Regions from separate parts of the Streptomyces sp. JNUCC 63 genome, predicted to be linked through region 1. Evidence: riboswitches for the same ligand, from Rfam matches in the RefSeq annotation. Region 1 holds a riboswitch; each other region holds the start of a gene.
The links. Region 1 has a riboswitch for glycine ahead of cycA (D-serine/D-alanine/glycine transporter). Riboswitches for the same ligand answer to the same signal wherever they lie in the genome.
Positions count from the first base shown of each region.

Region 2: it holds a riboswitch for glycine, as region 1 does, so the genes downstream of both, gcvT (glycine cleavage system aminomethyltransferase GcvT) here and cycA (D-serine/D-alanine/glycine transporter) in region 1, are expected to answer to the same signal.
Region 3: it holds a riboswitch for glycine, as region 1 does, so the genes downstream of both, gcvP (aminomethyl-transferring glycine dehydrogenase) here and cycA (D-serine/D-alanine/glycine transporter) in region 1, are expected to answer to the same signal.

Region 1 is NZ_CM135963.1:7,877,275-7,881,661, forward strand. Features, by position in the region: partial or broken gene ACX25U_RS36550 (IS630 family transposase) at 1-35, shown strand, start outside; gene ACX25U_RS36555 (MmyB family transcriptional regulator) at 41-322, shown strand; gene cycA (D-serine/D-alanine/glycine transporter) at 772-2,247, opposite strand; glycine riboswitch at 2,532-2,621, opposite strand; glycine riboswitch at 2,622-2,719, opposite strand; gene ACX25U_RS36565 (hypothetical protein) at 2,922-3,209, opposite strand; gene ACX25U_RS36570 (MFS transporter) at 3,595-4,387, shown strand, end outside.
Region 2 is NZ_CM135963.1:2,432,438-2,436,824, reverse strand. Features, by position in the region: gene ACX25U_RS10925 (L-serine ammonia-lyase) at 1-53, opposite strand, end outside; gene glyA (serine hydroxymethyltransferase) at 152-1,426, opposite strand; gene gcvH (glycine cleavage system protein GcvH) at 1,444-1,821, opposite strand; gene gcvT (glycine cleavage system aminomethyltransferase GcvT) at 1,930-3,057, opposite strand; glycine riboswitch at 3,100-3,215, opposite strand; glycine riboswitch at 3,216-3,312, opposite strand; gene ACX25U_RS10905 (AAA family ATPase) at 3,490-4,278, shown strand; gene ACX25U_RS10900 (enhanced serine sensitivity protein SseB) at 4,282-4,387, shown strand, end outside.
Region 3 is NZ_CM135963.1:6,628,418-6,632,804, forward strand. Features, by position in the region: gene ACX25U_RS30515 (bifunctional nuclease family protein) at 1-179, shown strand, start outside; gene ACX25U_RS30520 (MerR family transcriptional regulator) at 392-1,030, shown strand; gene ACX25U_RS30525 (DNA polymerase IV) at 1,111-2,532, shown strand; gene ACX25U_RS30530 (PRC-barrel domain-containing protein) at 2,546-2,929, opposite strand; glycine riboswitch at 3,043-3,137, shown strand; gene gcvP (aminomethyl-transferring glycine dehydrogenase) at 3,314-4,387, shown strand, end outside.

The DNA.
Region 1 (4,387 bases):
CGGGCTGGGCCGAGCAGAAACGCCCCGACCGGTTGCTCGTCTGCGTGCCCAGGCCGGCACCGCCCCCGACCTCACCACCCTCGTCGGCGAACTCCTCCTCAAAAGCCCCGGCTTCGCCGAACTGTGGGAACGCTACGACGTCGTGGGACGTAGGAGCACCAGCAAGACCCTCCACGGCCCCCAGGTCGTAAGACTCACCCTCACCAGCCGGAGCATGCACCTCGAAGGCACCCCGGGCCGGCGCCTCGGGGTCTACACAGCCGAACCCGGCACCCCCGACTACGACGCCATGCTCCTGCTCGACATGACCGCCACACACTGAGCCGAGTCCGTCCGAGCGGAAGCGCCAAGAACTCGGGTGCGCGGGCAGCAGCCGCCGGCGGATGTGGTCGGCCGTGTGCCGGGCGGTGGCCTTGGCCCGGGTCTCACTGGGACGGGGGCGGGGCCGGGCGGTCACCGTGGTCGGCTTGACCTCGATGCCGTGCGCGGCGGTCTGCTCGGGCAGAACCGCGATGACGGCAAGCCGGGTCCGCGGGCGGTCTCGGCGGCGTGATCGAGTTGTGCGTACGCCGCTTCCGCTGCGAGAACACCGCCTGCCCGGCGGTGACGTTCGCCGAGCCGGTCACGGTCCTGACCACCCCGCACAGCCGGTACACCCCGTTGCCGCGTGGGGCGGTCACATTTCCGCACACCCGAAAGCGAGCGGCGTTCCCAGCAGACGGGAACGCCGCTCGCTTTCAGTGCCGGTCCATGGATTCGGTGGCCGCGATGTCAGTCCTGATGCTCGGCTTCGGTTTCGGAGCGGACGGCAGCCTCATGGGCCAGACGGCGGGGGCGACGGCGGAGCACTGCCCATGCGATGCCGAGGACGACGAACCACACCGGGGTCGCCAGAAGCGCCTGCAGCGTGTCGGACTTCTGGGTCAGTGCCCAGATGAGGAACGCGAAGAACGCGAGCACGACGTAGCACATGGCGATGCCGCCGGGCATCTTGAACGTCGATGCCTCGTGCAGGTGCGGACGGCGCTTGCGGTACACGATGTAGCTGATCAGGATGATCGACCAGACGAACATGAACAGCACGGCGGAGACGGTGGTCACCAAGGTGAATGCCTCGATGATCGAGTTGTCCGTGGCGAGCATGACCACACCGGCGAGCAGGAACACCCCGGACAGGAACAGGGCGTTGGCCGGGACTTTCCTGGAGGTGAGTCGGCCGAATCGCGCCGGGGCGTCGCCCTCCTGGGCCAGCCCGTAGACCATCCGTGAGGTGGAGTAGATGCCCGAGTTCGCTGACGAGGCGGCCGAGGTCAGCACGACGAAGTTGATCACCGAGGCGGCGACCCCGAGGCCGGCGAGGGTGAACATCACGACGAACGGGCTGCGGTCCGCGCTGATCTCGCGCCAGGGCGTGACCGACATGATCACGACCAGCGCGACCACGTAGAACAGCATCACACGCACCGGGATCGAGTTGATCGCCTTGGGCAGGTTCCGTTCCGGGTTCTTGGTCTCGGCCGCGGTGGTGCCGACCAGTTCGATGCCGACGAAGGCGAAGGTCGCGATCTGGAAACCCGCGACGAATCCCATGGGACCGGTGGGGAAGAAGCCGCCGTCGTTCCAGAGGTTGGAGAAGCCTGCGGCGGCGCCCCCGGGCGCCTGGAAGTGGTTGAACACCATGCCGAGCCCGACGACGATCAGCGCCACGATCGCGACGATCTTGATCAGTGCGAACCAGAACTCGGTCTCGCCGAACGCCTTCACGGTGGGCAGGTTCAGGACGATCAGCACGACGACCGCGGCCAGCGCCGGTATCCACAGCGCAAGGCCGTGCCACCAGTACGACACGTATCCGGAGATCGCGATGACGTCGGCGATGCCGGTGACGATCCAACAGAACCAGTAGGTCCAGCCGGTGAAGAAGCCGGCCCACGGGCCGAGCAGGTCGGCCGCGAAGTCGGCGAAGGACTTGTAGCGCAGGTTGGACAGCAGCAGCTCGCCCATCGCCCGCATCACGAAGAACAGCATCACGCCGATGATCATGTAGACAAAGATCACCGAGGGGCCGGCCAGCGAGATCGTCTTGCCCGACCCCATGAACAGGCCGGTTCCGATCGCACCACCGATCGCGATGAGCTGGATGTGCCGGTTGGACAACTGCCGGGAAAGATGCTGCTCGCCCCCGGGCGGGGGCGTCGATCCGGACACCGGCAAGGTGGTCAGGCCGGTGTCACTGCTTTCAGACATCAGGGAGCAAACCTCATGGATCTCAAGACGCGTGCGGGCACGCGATAGGGGTGTCTCGGAAAGTGACCGCGCGCACAGGCGACGAACGGGCAGGATGATCCTGTGCGCGGACATGCGGCAGCCGACCGGAACGGTGCCGGACACGCTGAACACGCCCACGCGGAAAGCCGAAAATCAGCCCGGAAGTCGGCAGACGGGCGGCGGTAAGGGGGGAGGCAGCGGGACAGCCATCGGGGGCTCCTCGAGTGTCGAGCACGGGCGGTGCCCGTGCGGCCGAGTGAGCCTCCCCCTCTGTCATGGGCCTGAGAGCTTCACCGCGCGGAGCGCGGCTTGCACCGTGGGCGAGGCGCGTGAGCGCCTGCTTTCCAGAGTCGCCTGCCCGAGCGGTAGGGGTGCCTGAGAGTTTCCGGGGAGGTGTTGCTCCTTCGGCGCCCGGGTCTGGCTGACTCGGTACTCTCCCGCTGCGGGGTGAACGGCGATGTGCGGTGAGACTAGGACCACATCAGCGACCGGTCAAGGGACCGGCCGAATGCTGGACGTTGCTTTCGAGTAGTTTCGAGTGGTACGGCACTCGCCTTCAAGGGATGGCGTTTGTGCAGCTCAAGGCGTATGTCCTCATCGTGGTTCTTGATCGCTTTCCGTGCCGGAACCACGCAGGGTCACCACGACCGCGATCATGAACGGCCTCGCGCCGCGAAGGTCCGCCCGCGTGGCCACACCACGACTGAGACAGGCCGGTACCGGTGGTCCAGCGTGTTGCCGTAGTTGCCCATGTAGCCCTCGTACTGGGAGTCATAGGGCGTCAGGTCCGCGCTCGGGGTGCTGGCGCAAGCCTCGTAGTCGTGGACGTGCAGCGAGATCTGCTCGCCGCCGGTGCCGTCCGGGCCGGTCCACCAGCCGAGGGTGATCTCGTCGTCGATCAGGTCGCCGGACCCCCGGCTCCGGAACGCAGCCAGGTGCACCGGGAGAACACGGCCGGCATACGGGCGGCACGGCGCGCCGGTAGCGTGCCGAAGAGAACGAGCAGTAGACGAAGGGGAAGACCGCGGCGGCGGCCTGCAGTGCGTCGCCGACGGTTTCGGGGGGAGTCGTCCAGGTCCATCAGCGCGCGGGTGACCCGGTCCCGGTCCGCGCCGGACCGTTCGCCGGCATGTTCCCAGGACACCCGGCAGCCCGGACGCGTCTCACATCTTGATATGAGGCGACTGGTAAATGAGATTCTTGACATCGTTACCATGCCCGCACCGTTCGCGCAGCCGTTTCTCGAAGGGAAACGCGTGCCGTCGTGCGGGCCGTCGGCCCGTACCGCCGACGGCCGTTCTTTGCCCTCGTGCGAAAGACCAAGAAATGCCCGCACCAACCACCGGCCCAGCCCAGGCACCCGTCAACTCGCGGTCCCGCGTCCTCATCGCGAGCCTCATCGGCACGACGATCGAGTTCTACGACTTCTACATCTACGCGACCGCCGCCGTCCTGGTCTTCCCCGCGCTCTTCTTCCCGAACAGCGACCCGACCACGGCGCTGCTGTCGTCCTTCGCGGTGTTCGGCGCCGCGATGGTCGCCCGCCCGATCGGCGCCGTCGTCTTCGGACACCTCGGCGACCGGATCGGCCGCAAGGGCACGCTGGTGGCCTCACTTCTCACCATGGGCATCGCCACCTTCCTCATCGGCGTGCTGCCCACCTACGCGCAGGCCGGCTGGATCGCCACCGCGCTGCTGGTGCTGATGCGGCTCGCGCAGGGCTTCGCACTCGGCGGCGAGTGGAGCGGCGCCGCCCTGGTCGCCACCGAGAACGCCCCCAGCGACAAGCGCGCCCTCTACGGCACGTTCCCGCAGCTGGGAGCCCCGCTCGGCTTCATCATCGGCAACGGGCTCTTCCTGATCATCGGCGCGCTGCAGCCGTCCACGGCGGGCGCCGACCCGTCGCAGCCCTCCGAGGCCTTCCTGAGCTGGGGCTGGCGCGTGCCGTTCCTGTTCTCCGCCGTGATGGTCGCGATCGGCCTGTGGGTGCGGATGCGCCTCGTCGAGTCGACGGTCTTCGCCAAGACCCGCGAGGCCGGACTGGTGCGGAAGCTGCCGCTGGCCACCGTCTTCCGCAACCACTGGAAGCAGCTGATCCTCGGCACCTTCTTCATGCTCG
Region 2 (4,387 bases), 5.4 Mb from region 1:
GAGCTGGACGGGCCGATGCCGATCGAGAACAGGTCGAAGACCGAGATGGCCACGGTGACTCCTCAGTGCGGGGGTGGTGCCAGGGGGTACGGGCGGGGACACCGCGCGGAGTGGGGTCTCCGGCCCGCGCGGTGCCGCCGAGAGGTGTGACTTACTTGTTCAGACCCGGGTACAGCGGGTGCTTGTCGGCCAGGGCCTCGACCCGGGCCTTGAGGGCGTCGGCGTCGTAGGACGGCTTCAGCGCCTCGGCGATCACGTCCGCCACCTCGGCGAAGTCCTCGGCCGTGAAGCCGCGGGTCGCCAGGGCCGGCGTGCCGATCCGAAGGCCCGAGGTGACCATCGGCGGGCGAGGGTCGTTCGGGATCGCGTTGCGGTTGACCGTGATCCCGATCTCGTGGAGCCGGTCCTCGGCCTGCTGTCCGTCCAGCTCGGAGTCGCGCAGGTCCACCAGGACCAGGTGCACGTCCGTGCCGCCGGACAGCACGTCCACGCCGACCGCCTTCACGTCGTCCCGCACCAGGCGCTCGGCCAGGATGCGGGCGCCCTCCAGGGTACGCCGCTGGCGCTCCTTGAACTCCTCGCTCGCCGCGACCTTGAAGGACACCGCCTTGGCGGCGATCACGTGCTCCAGCGGACCGCCCTGCTGACCGGGGAAGACCGCGGAGTTGATCTTCTTGGCCAGCTCGGCCGTCGACAGGATCACGCCGCCGCGCGGACCGCCCAGCGTCTTGTGGGTGGTGGTGGTGACCACGTGCGCGTGCGGGACGGGGTTCGGGTGCAGGCCCGCGGCGACCAGGCCGGCGAAGTGCGCCATGTCGACCATGAGGTACGCGCCGACCTCGTCCGCGATCCGGCGGAACGCGGCGAAGTCCAGCTGCCGGGGGTACGCCGACCAGCCGGCCACGATCAGCTTCGGCTTGGACTCCTTGGCCAGCTTCTCCACCTCGGCCATGTCGACCAGGCCGTCCTCGCCCACGTGGTAGGGGACGACGTTGTAGAGCTTGCCGGAGAAGTTGATCTTCATGCCGTGGGTCAGGTGCCCGCCGTGCGCGAGGTTCAGACCCATGATCGTGTCGCCGGGCTTGAGCAGCGCGAACATCGCGGCCGCGTTGGCCTGGGCACCGGAGTGCGGCTGCACGTTGGCGTGCTCGGCGCCGAACAGCGCCTTGATGCGGTCGATGGCGATCTGCTCGACCACGTCCACGTGCTCGCAGCCGCCGTAGTAGCGGCGGCCCGGGTAGCCCTCGGCGTACTTGTTGGTGAGGACCGAGCCCTGGGCCTCCATGACCGCGACCGGGGCGAAGTTCTCCGAGGCGATCATCTCGAGGGTGGACTGCTGGCGGTGCAGCTCGGCGTCGACCGCGGCGGCCACGTCCGGGTCGAGCTCGTGCAGGGGCGTGTCGAGAACGTTCTTCTGTTCAGTCATGTGCTTCGTTCCGCTCCTCAGCCGGCCGTGTGGGCGGCGTACTCGTCGGCGGAGAGCAGGTCGGCCGGCTCGCCCTCGAGGCGCACCTTGAACAGCCAGCCGCCCTCGAAGGGCGCGGAGTTCACCAGCGACGGGTCACTCACCACGTCCTCGTTGACCGCGGTGACCTCACCGCTGACCGGGGAGTACAGGTCGGACACCGACTTGGTCGACTCCAGCTCGCCGCAGGTCTCGCCCGCGGCCACCGTGTCGCCGACCTCCGGGAGCTGGGCGTAGACGACATCGCCGAGCGCGTTGGCCGCGAACTCCGTGATGCCGATCGTGGCGACGCCGTCCTCGACGGGCGACACCCACTCGTGCTCCTTGCTGTAGCGCAGCTGCTGGGGGTTGTTCATGGCCTGAATTCTCCTGTACGCGGGGAGTGCTGGTGAATGAGGGACTGCTAAAGATGTGCGTGACCAGGGATGACGCGGCTCACGTCACTCCGACCGGTTGCGCCGGTGTCACTTCTGCCGCTGGTAGAAGGGCAGCGCCACGACCTCGTACGGCTCGTGACTGCCCCGGATGTCCACCGCGACACCCGCCGTGCCCGGGGCGGCGTGCGAGGCGTCGACGTAGGCCATGGCGATCGGCTTGCCCAGGGTGGGGGAGGGGGCGCCGGAGGTGACCTCGCCGATCACCTCGCCGCCGGCGACGACCGGGTACCCGGCGCGCGGGACCCGGCGGCCCTCGGCGACCAGGCCGACGAGGACCCGGGGCGGCTCGGCGGCGGCGTGCTCGGCGGCGGCCAGCAGGGCCTCGCGCCCCACGAAGTCGCCCTCCTTGTCGAACTTGACCACCCGGCCGAGGCCCGCGTCGAACGGGGTCAGCGCGAGCGACAGCTCGTGCCCGTACAGCGGCATGCCGGCCTCCAGGCGCAGCGTGTCCCGGCAGGACAGGCCGCACGGCACAAGCCCGGCCGGGGCGCCGGCCTCGGTGATCGCCTGCCAGAGCTTCTCCGCGTCGCCCGGGGCCACGAACAGCTCGAAGCCGTCCTCGCCGGTGTACCCGGTGCGGGCGATCAGCGCGGGGACGCCCGCGACGATGCCGGGCAGAGCGGAGTAGTACTTCAGGCCGTCGAGGTCGGCCTCGGTGAGGGACTTCAGGACGGCGAGGGACTCGGGGCCCTGGACGGCGAGCAGCGCGTAGTTGTCCCGGTCGTCGCGGACCTCGGCGTCGAAGCCGGCCGCCCGCTCGGTCAGCGCGTCGAGGACCGCCTGGGCGTTGGAGGCGTTGGCGACGACCAGGTACTCGGTCTCGGCCGGCCGGTAGACGATCAGGTCGTCCAGGATGCCGCCGTCGACCCGGCAGATCATGGTGTAGCGGGCGCGGCCCAGGCCGATCGAGGCGATGTTGCCGACCAGGGCGTGGTTCAGCAGCGCGGCGGCCTGCGGGCCGGTGACGGTGATCTCGCCCATGTGGGAGAGGTCGAAGAGACCGGCCCTGGTGCGCACGGCGACGTGCTCGTCGCGCTCGGAGCCGTAGCGCAGCGGCATGTCCCAGCCGGCGAAGTCGGTCATCGTCGCGCCGAGCGAGCGGTGCAGCGCATCGAGCGCGGTATGGCGGAGTCGATGGGGTTCGGTACTGCTCATCGGTCGGTCTCCAAGGCAGGACGGGCGAGGACGGATCTCATGTCCTCCCCATCTGTCATCGGAACCTGAGAGGTTCGCCACGACCGCCGTCGGACGGACGGTCACGGCTTGCACCTTGGGTGGAGCCACTGCGTCAGCGGCCCGCTTTTCAGATGTGCCTCGCCCGCGCGGTAACGGTGCCTGAGAGATTCAAGGGAGGGACTTGCTCCTTCGGCGCCCCAGCGACACGGCTGGGGGCTCTCCCGCGCGGATTCAAGCGGCCGGTATGCAGTTGCCGCGCCCATCATTGCACGCCCGGCCCGCTCGCGGCAGGACCACATCTGTGACGGGCCTGTGGCAGTACGCGCACGGAAACGCGAGGCTCGTCCATTACCTTCTCTTTACGCTCGGCGGGGAGACGGACCATGACCACCCCTGGGGAGGACGACGACGGTGAACAGGCCTACGGCACACACGACGCCCCAGCCCCTCGCCGCACCCGAGGAGCACGCCCCGCTGCCGGGGCGGGCGCTCGCCGAGCCGAAGCCCGCGCGGCCCCTCCCGAAGCCCGGACAGGTCGTCGCGGTGCCCGAGGAGACCCGCTCCCGGCCGCGGCGGTCCCCGCCCGCCGTTCGTGACTTGCGTGGAGGGGGCGGACGTGGCGTGCGCGTGCTGTGGTTCGGGCCGGGGGACCTGGTCGTCGTCACCGGGCTGCCCGGCGGTGGCAAGTCGACGTTGATGCGGCGTGCGGTGCGCGGCGCGCGGATCGACTCCCAGGACACCCGCGACCGCTGGGACGCCCGTCTGGCGCCGTACCTGCCCTACGCCCTCTACCGCCCCCTGATCCGCCTCGCCCACTACGCAGGCCTGCGCCGCGTCCTGCGCTCCGGCGACCCGGTCGTGGTCCACGACTGCGGCACACAGCCCTGGGTCCGCGCCTGGCTGGCCCGCGCCGCCCGTCGCCGTGGCGGCACCCTGCACCTGCTCCTGCTGGACGTCGCCCCCGGCACCGCCCTGGCGGGCCAGCGGGAACGCGGCCGCGGCGTCTCGCCGTACGCCTTCCGGCGCCACCGCCGGGCAGTGGCCCGCCTGCTGCGCGCGCTGCGGCGGGGCGAGACGCCGAAGGGCTGCGGCTCGGCGGTCCTGCTGGACCGCGAGGCCGCGGCGGTCCTGCGGCGGATCGAGTTCGTCCCTGTACCCGATAGCCTTCCGGTCACCACAGTGGTTCCCAGCAGGCGGTAGCAGATGGACTTCCCGGCGGACTTCTCCGCGGACTCTTCTCCGGACTTCCCGGCACAGGCGCACCCCCACCCGCACGGCGGTTGGCCCGGCAACGAGCTGGAGGAGGTGC
Region 3 (4,387 bases), 1.2 Mb from region 1:
CTCGGCCGTCCGACGCCATAGCGCTGGCGCTGCGTACCGGAACGCCGATCTTCGGCAGCGACACGGTGCTCGACGACGCGGGCATCGCGATTCCGGACGAGCAGGAGGACGAGGTGGAGAAGTTCCGCGAGTTCCTCGACCAGATCTCGCCGGAAGACTTCGGCAGCAGCAGCCAGTGAGAACCGGCAGCCGGTGAAACGCCCCTGTCTGCCATCGGCCGCATGGAGCCCTGCAGCCTGCCGCCCGGGCATTCGGCTAGCCTTTCCCCGCATGGGGGTACGCGAAACCACTCTTAGGGTGATTATCACTCGGCGTGCCGAGTGTGGCGATCGTTGACGCGCCCCTGGTGACTGCCTACCGTCGAGGAGGCAGGTCGAGGACGGAGGTCGGCGTGAGAAGCAGCGGCGACGGTACGGCTGGGGGTGTCCCCGGAAGCGGTGTCCGGGGGAGTTACCCCTACCAGGGCAGCGCGGCCGATCCCGCTCCGTTGCGACCGACAGCCGTGCCGAGCAGCGGAGGGGCGACGTCCATGGCGTCCGAGCAGATCGGCTACCGCGGTCCGACGGCCTGCGCCGCCGCAGGCATCACCTACCGGCAACTGGACTACTGGGCGCGTACCGGCCTGGTGGAGCCGAGCGTGAGGCCCGCCTACGGCTCCGGCACGCAGCGCCTGTACAGCTTCCGTGACGTCGTCGTCCTGAAGATCGTCAAGCGCTTCCTCGACACCGGCGTCTCGCTGCAGAACATCCGTACGGCCGTCCAGCACCTGCGGGAGCGCGGCTTTCGCGACCTGGAGCGGATGACGCTGATGAGCGACGGCGCCACGGTGTACGAGTGCACGTCGCCCGACGAGGTGCACGCCCTGCTCCAGGGGGGCCAGGGGATCTTCGGCATCGCGGTCGGCGTGGTGTGGCGCGATGTGGAGAGCGCGCTGTCGCAGCTGCACGGTGAGCGCGTCGACACCGGGGAGACCCTGGTGGGGCACAACCCCGGTGACGAGCTCGCCCGGCGCCGCAACCGGGCGGTCTGACCGGCTCCGCGGACCGGCGCTCACGCCTCGGAACGGCTCCGAGCGGTCCGTTGTCAGTGGTGTGGTGCAGCATCGTGGATGTGAGAACCGCGCCCACGATCCTGCATCTCGACATGGATGCCTTCTTCGCGTCGGCGGAGCAGGCGTCCAAACCGAGCCTGCGCGGGAAGGCCGTCGTCGTGGGCGGGCTCGGACCGCGCGGAGTGGTGGCCACCGCGTCGTACGAGGCGCGGGTCTTCGGCGTCCACTCGGCGATGCCGATGGCCCAGGCGCGGCGGCTGGCGCCGAACGCCGCGTACCTGGTGCCGCGCTTCGCCTTCTACCGGTCCGTCAGCGAGCAGGTGATGGGGCTGCTGCGGGCCCTGTCGCCGCTGGTGGAGCCGCTGAGCCTGGACGAGGCGTTCGTGGACCTCGAGGCCGGGGGAGCGGCCTGGGACGCGGACTCGGCCCGGCTGGCGGGGACCAGGCTGCGCGCCGACATCCGGGCCGTCACGGGGCTGACCGGCTCCGTGGGACTGGCCGCCTCCAAGATGCTCGCCAAGATCGCCTCCGAAAAGGCGAAGCCCGACGGGCTGGTGCTCATCGAGCCCGGCACCGAGCGGGCCCTGCTCGGACCCATGTCCGTGCGGACCCTGCCGGGCGTCGGGCCGGCGACGGGCGACCATCTGCGGCGGGCCGGGATCCACACCGTCGACGAGCTCGCCGAAGCGGGTGAGGACGAGCTCGTACGGCTGCTCGGCAAGGCGCACGGCCACGCGCTGTACGCCATGGCGCTGGCCCACGACGAGCGGCCCGTCGTCGCCGAGCGCGAGGCCAAGTCGGTGTCGGTCGAGGACACCTACGACGTGGACATCCACGACCGGACCCGGGTGGGCATGGAGGTGCGGCGGCTCGCCGACCGGTGCGTACGGCGGCTGCGCGCGGCCGGGCTGTCGGGGCGCACCATCGTGCTGAAGGTGCGCCGCTACGACTTCTCCACCCTGACCCGGTCCGAGACCCTGCGCGGGCCCACGGACGACCCCGCGGTGGTGCGGGAGGCGGCTGCCCGGCTGCTGGACTCCGTGGACACCACGGGCGGCGTACGGCTGCTCGGCGTGGGCGTGTCCGGGCTCGCCGACTACACCCAGGAGGACCTGTTCGCCCAGGCGGCGGGCGCGGAGGCCGAGAGCCCCGTCGAAGAGCCGGGGCAGGAGCCGGTAGCGGACCAGCCGGCCCCCGCCGAGCGGCGCTGGCCCTCCGGCCACGACGTACGGCACGCCGAGTACGGCCACGGCTGGGTCCAGGGCAGCGGCCTCGGCCGCGTCACCGTCCGCTTCGAGACCCCCGGCTCCCCGCCGGGCCGGATACGGACCTTCCCCACCGACGACCCGGACCTGGAACCGGCGGATCCTCTCCCTCTGGTGCACCGCATACCCCCCGGACCCAGGGGCACGGCGCTGTCGGGGCCGGGGGACGGGGCAGGCGGTCACGTGTCCTCGGAGGCTGCCGTCAAAGGGGGCTGACGCGGCTCGGGTGTCAGGTCTCGTCCGGGCCCGAGCCGGAGCCCGCCAGGTTGCCGAAGTCGCGGTCCGGGAAGGAGGGGGGAGGGGCGACGTCCAGGCCGTAGTGGTGGTAGAGCTGCAGTTCCTGCGCGGGGGAGAGATGGCGGCCCACGCCGAAGTCGGGGGCCTCCTTGACCAGGGAGCGGTCGAAGGGGACTCGCAGAGTGCCCTCGACCAGCTCGCTGGGCTCCAGGGGCACGAAGGCGTCCCGGGAGAACAGGCCGGTGCGTATGGCCGCCCACTCCGGGACACCGGTCGCGTCGTCGAGGTAGACCTCGTCCACCGTGCCGATCTTGTGGCCATTGCGATCGAACGCCTTGCGGCCGATCAGGTTGCGCGGATCGATCTCGGTCTGCACGGTCCCTCCACATGGTCGCAGCTCATCCGTAAGCACTACGAAAGAGCACAATCAGCACGACGGCCACTCGAAGGCCCCGGCGCCCGCCCCGCTGGTACGCTGGCAACGGCTGCTGACCCCGTGCGGGAGAGCTCTCCGGCACCACCGGAGGCGCCGAAGGAGCAAATCCTCCCCGGAATCTCTCAGGCCCACGTACCGCACGGACGAGGTCACTCTGGAAAGCAGAGCGGGTGTCGACGGTGTCCGCTCTCACCGACGGTGAAAACCGGGAGCCCGCGGGCGGCCCGGTGAAGCTCTCAGGTTGAGATGACAGAGGGGGAGGCCGTCGGGGCACCCGTGCCGTGGTGTCCCTCGAAGGTCGTGTCAGACCAGGAGGCCTCCGCAATGACCGCCCAGCGCATTCCACTCTCCGCGCTCGAACAGGGCATCCCCTTCGAGCAGCGCCACATCGGGCCCGACCAGGAGGCGCGGGCCAAGATGCTCGCGCAGGTCGGCTACGGCTCGCTCGACGAGCTCACGGCCGCCGCGGTGCCCGATGTCATCAAGAACACCGACGCGCTCGACCTGCCGGGCGCCCGCACCGAGGCCGAGGTGCTGGCCGAGCTGCGCTCGCTGGCCGGCCGCAACCAGGTCCTCGGCTCGATGATCGGACTCGGCTACTACGGCACCTTCACCCCGCCGGTCATCCTGCGCAACGTCATGGAGAACCCGGCCTGGTACACCGCCTACACCCCGTACCAGCCGGAGATCTCCCAGGGCCGCCTCGAGGCGCTGCTGAACTTCCAGACCATGGTCGCCGACCTCACCGGCCTGCCGACCTCCGGCGCCTCCCTGCTGGACGAGGGCACCGCCGCCGCCGAGGCCATGGCGCTGTCCCTGCGCATGGGCAAGAACAAGAAGGGCCTGTTCCTGGTCGACGCGGACGCGCTGCCGCAGACCATCGCCGTCATCCAGACCCGCGCCGAGCCGACCGGCGTCGAGGTCGTCGTCGCCGACCTGACCGAGGGCATCCCGGCGGACATCGCCGAACGCGAGATCAACGGCGTACTCCTGCAGTACCCGGGCGCCTCCGGTGCCGTACGCGACCTGAAGCCCGTCATCGACCAGGCACACGAACTGGGCGCCCTGGTCACCGTCGCCGCCGACCTGCTCGCCCTCACGCTGCTGAAGTCGCCGGGCGAGCTGGGCGCGGACATCGCGGTCGGCACGACCCAGCGCTTCGGCGTGCCGATGGGCTTCGGCGGCCCGCACGCCGGCTACATGGCGGTGCACGAGAAGTTCGCCCGCAGCCTGCCCGGCCGCCTGGTCGGCGTCTCCGTCGACGCCGACGGCGACAAGGCCTACCGCCTCGCCCTGCAGACCCGTGAGCAGCACATCCGCCGGGAGAAGGCCACCAGCAACATCTGCACCGCCCAGGTGCTGCTCGCCGTCATGGCCGGCATGTACGCCGTCCACCAC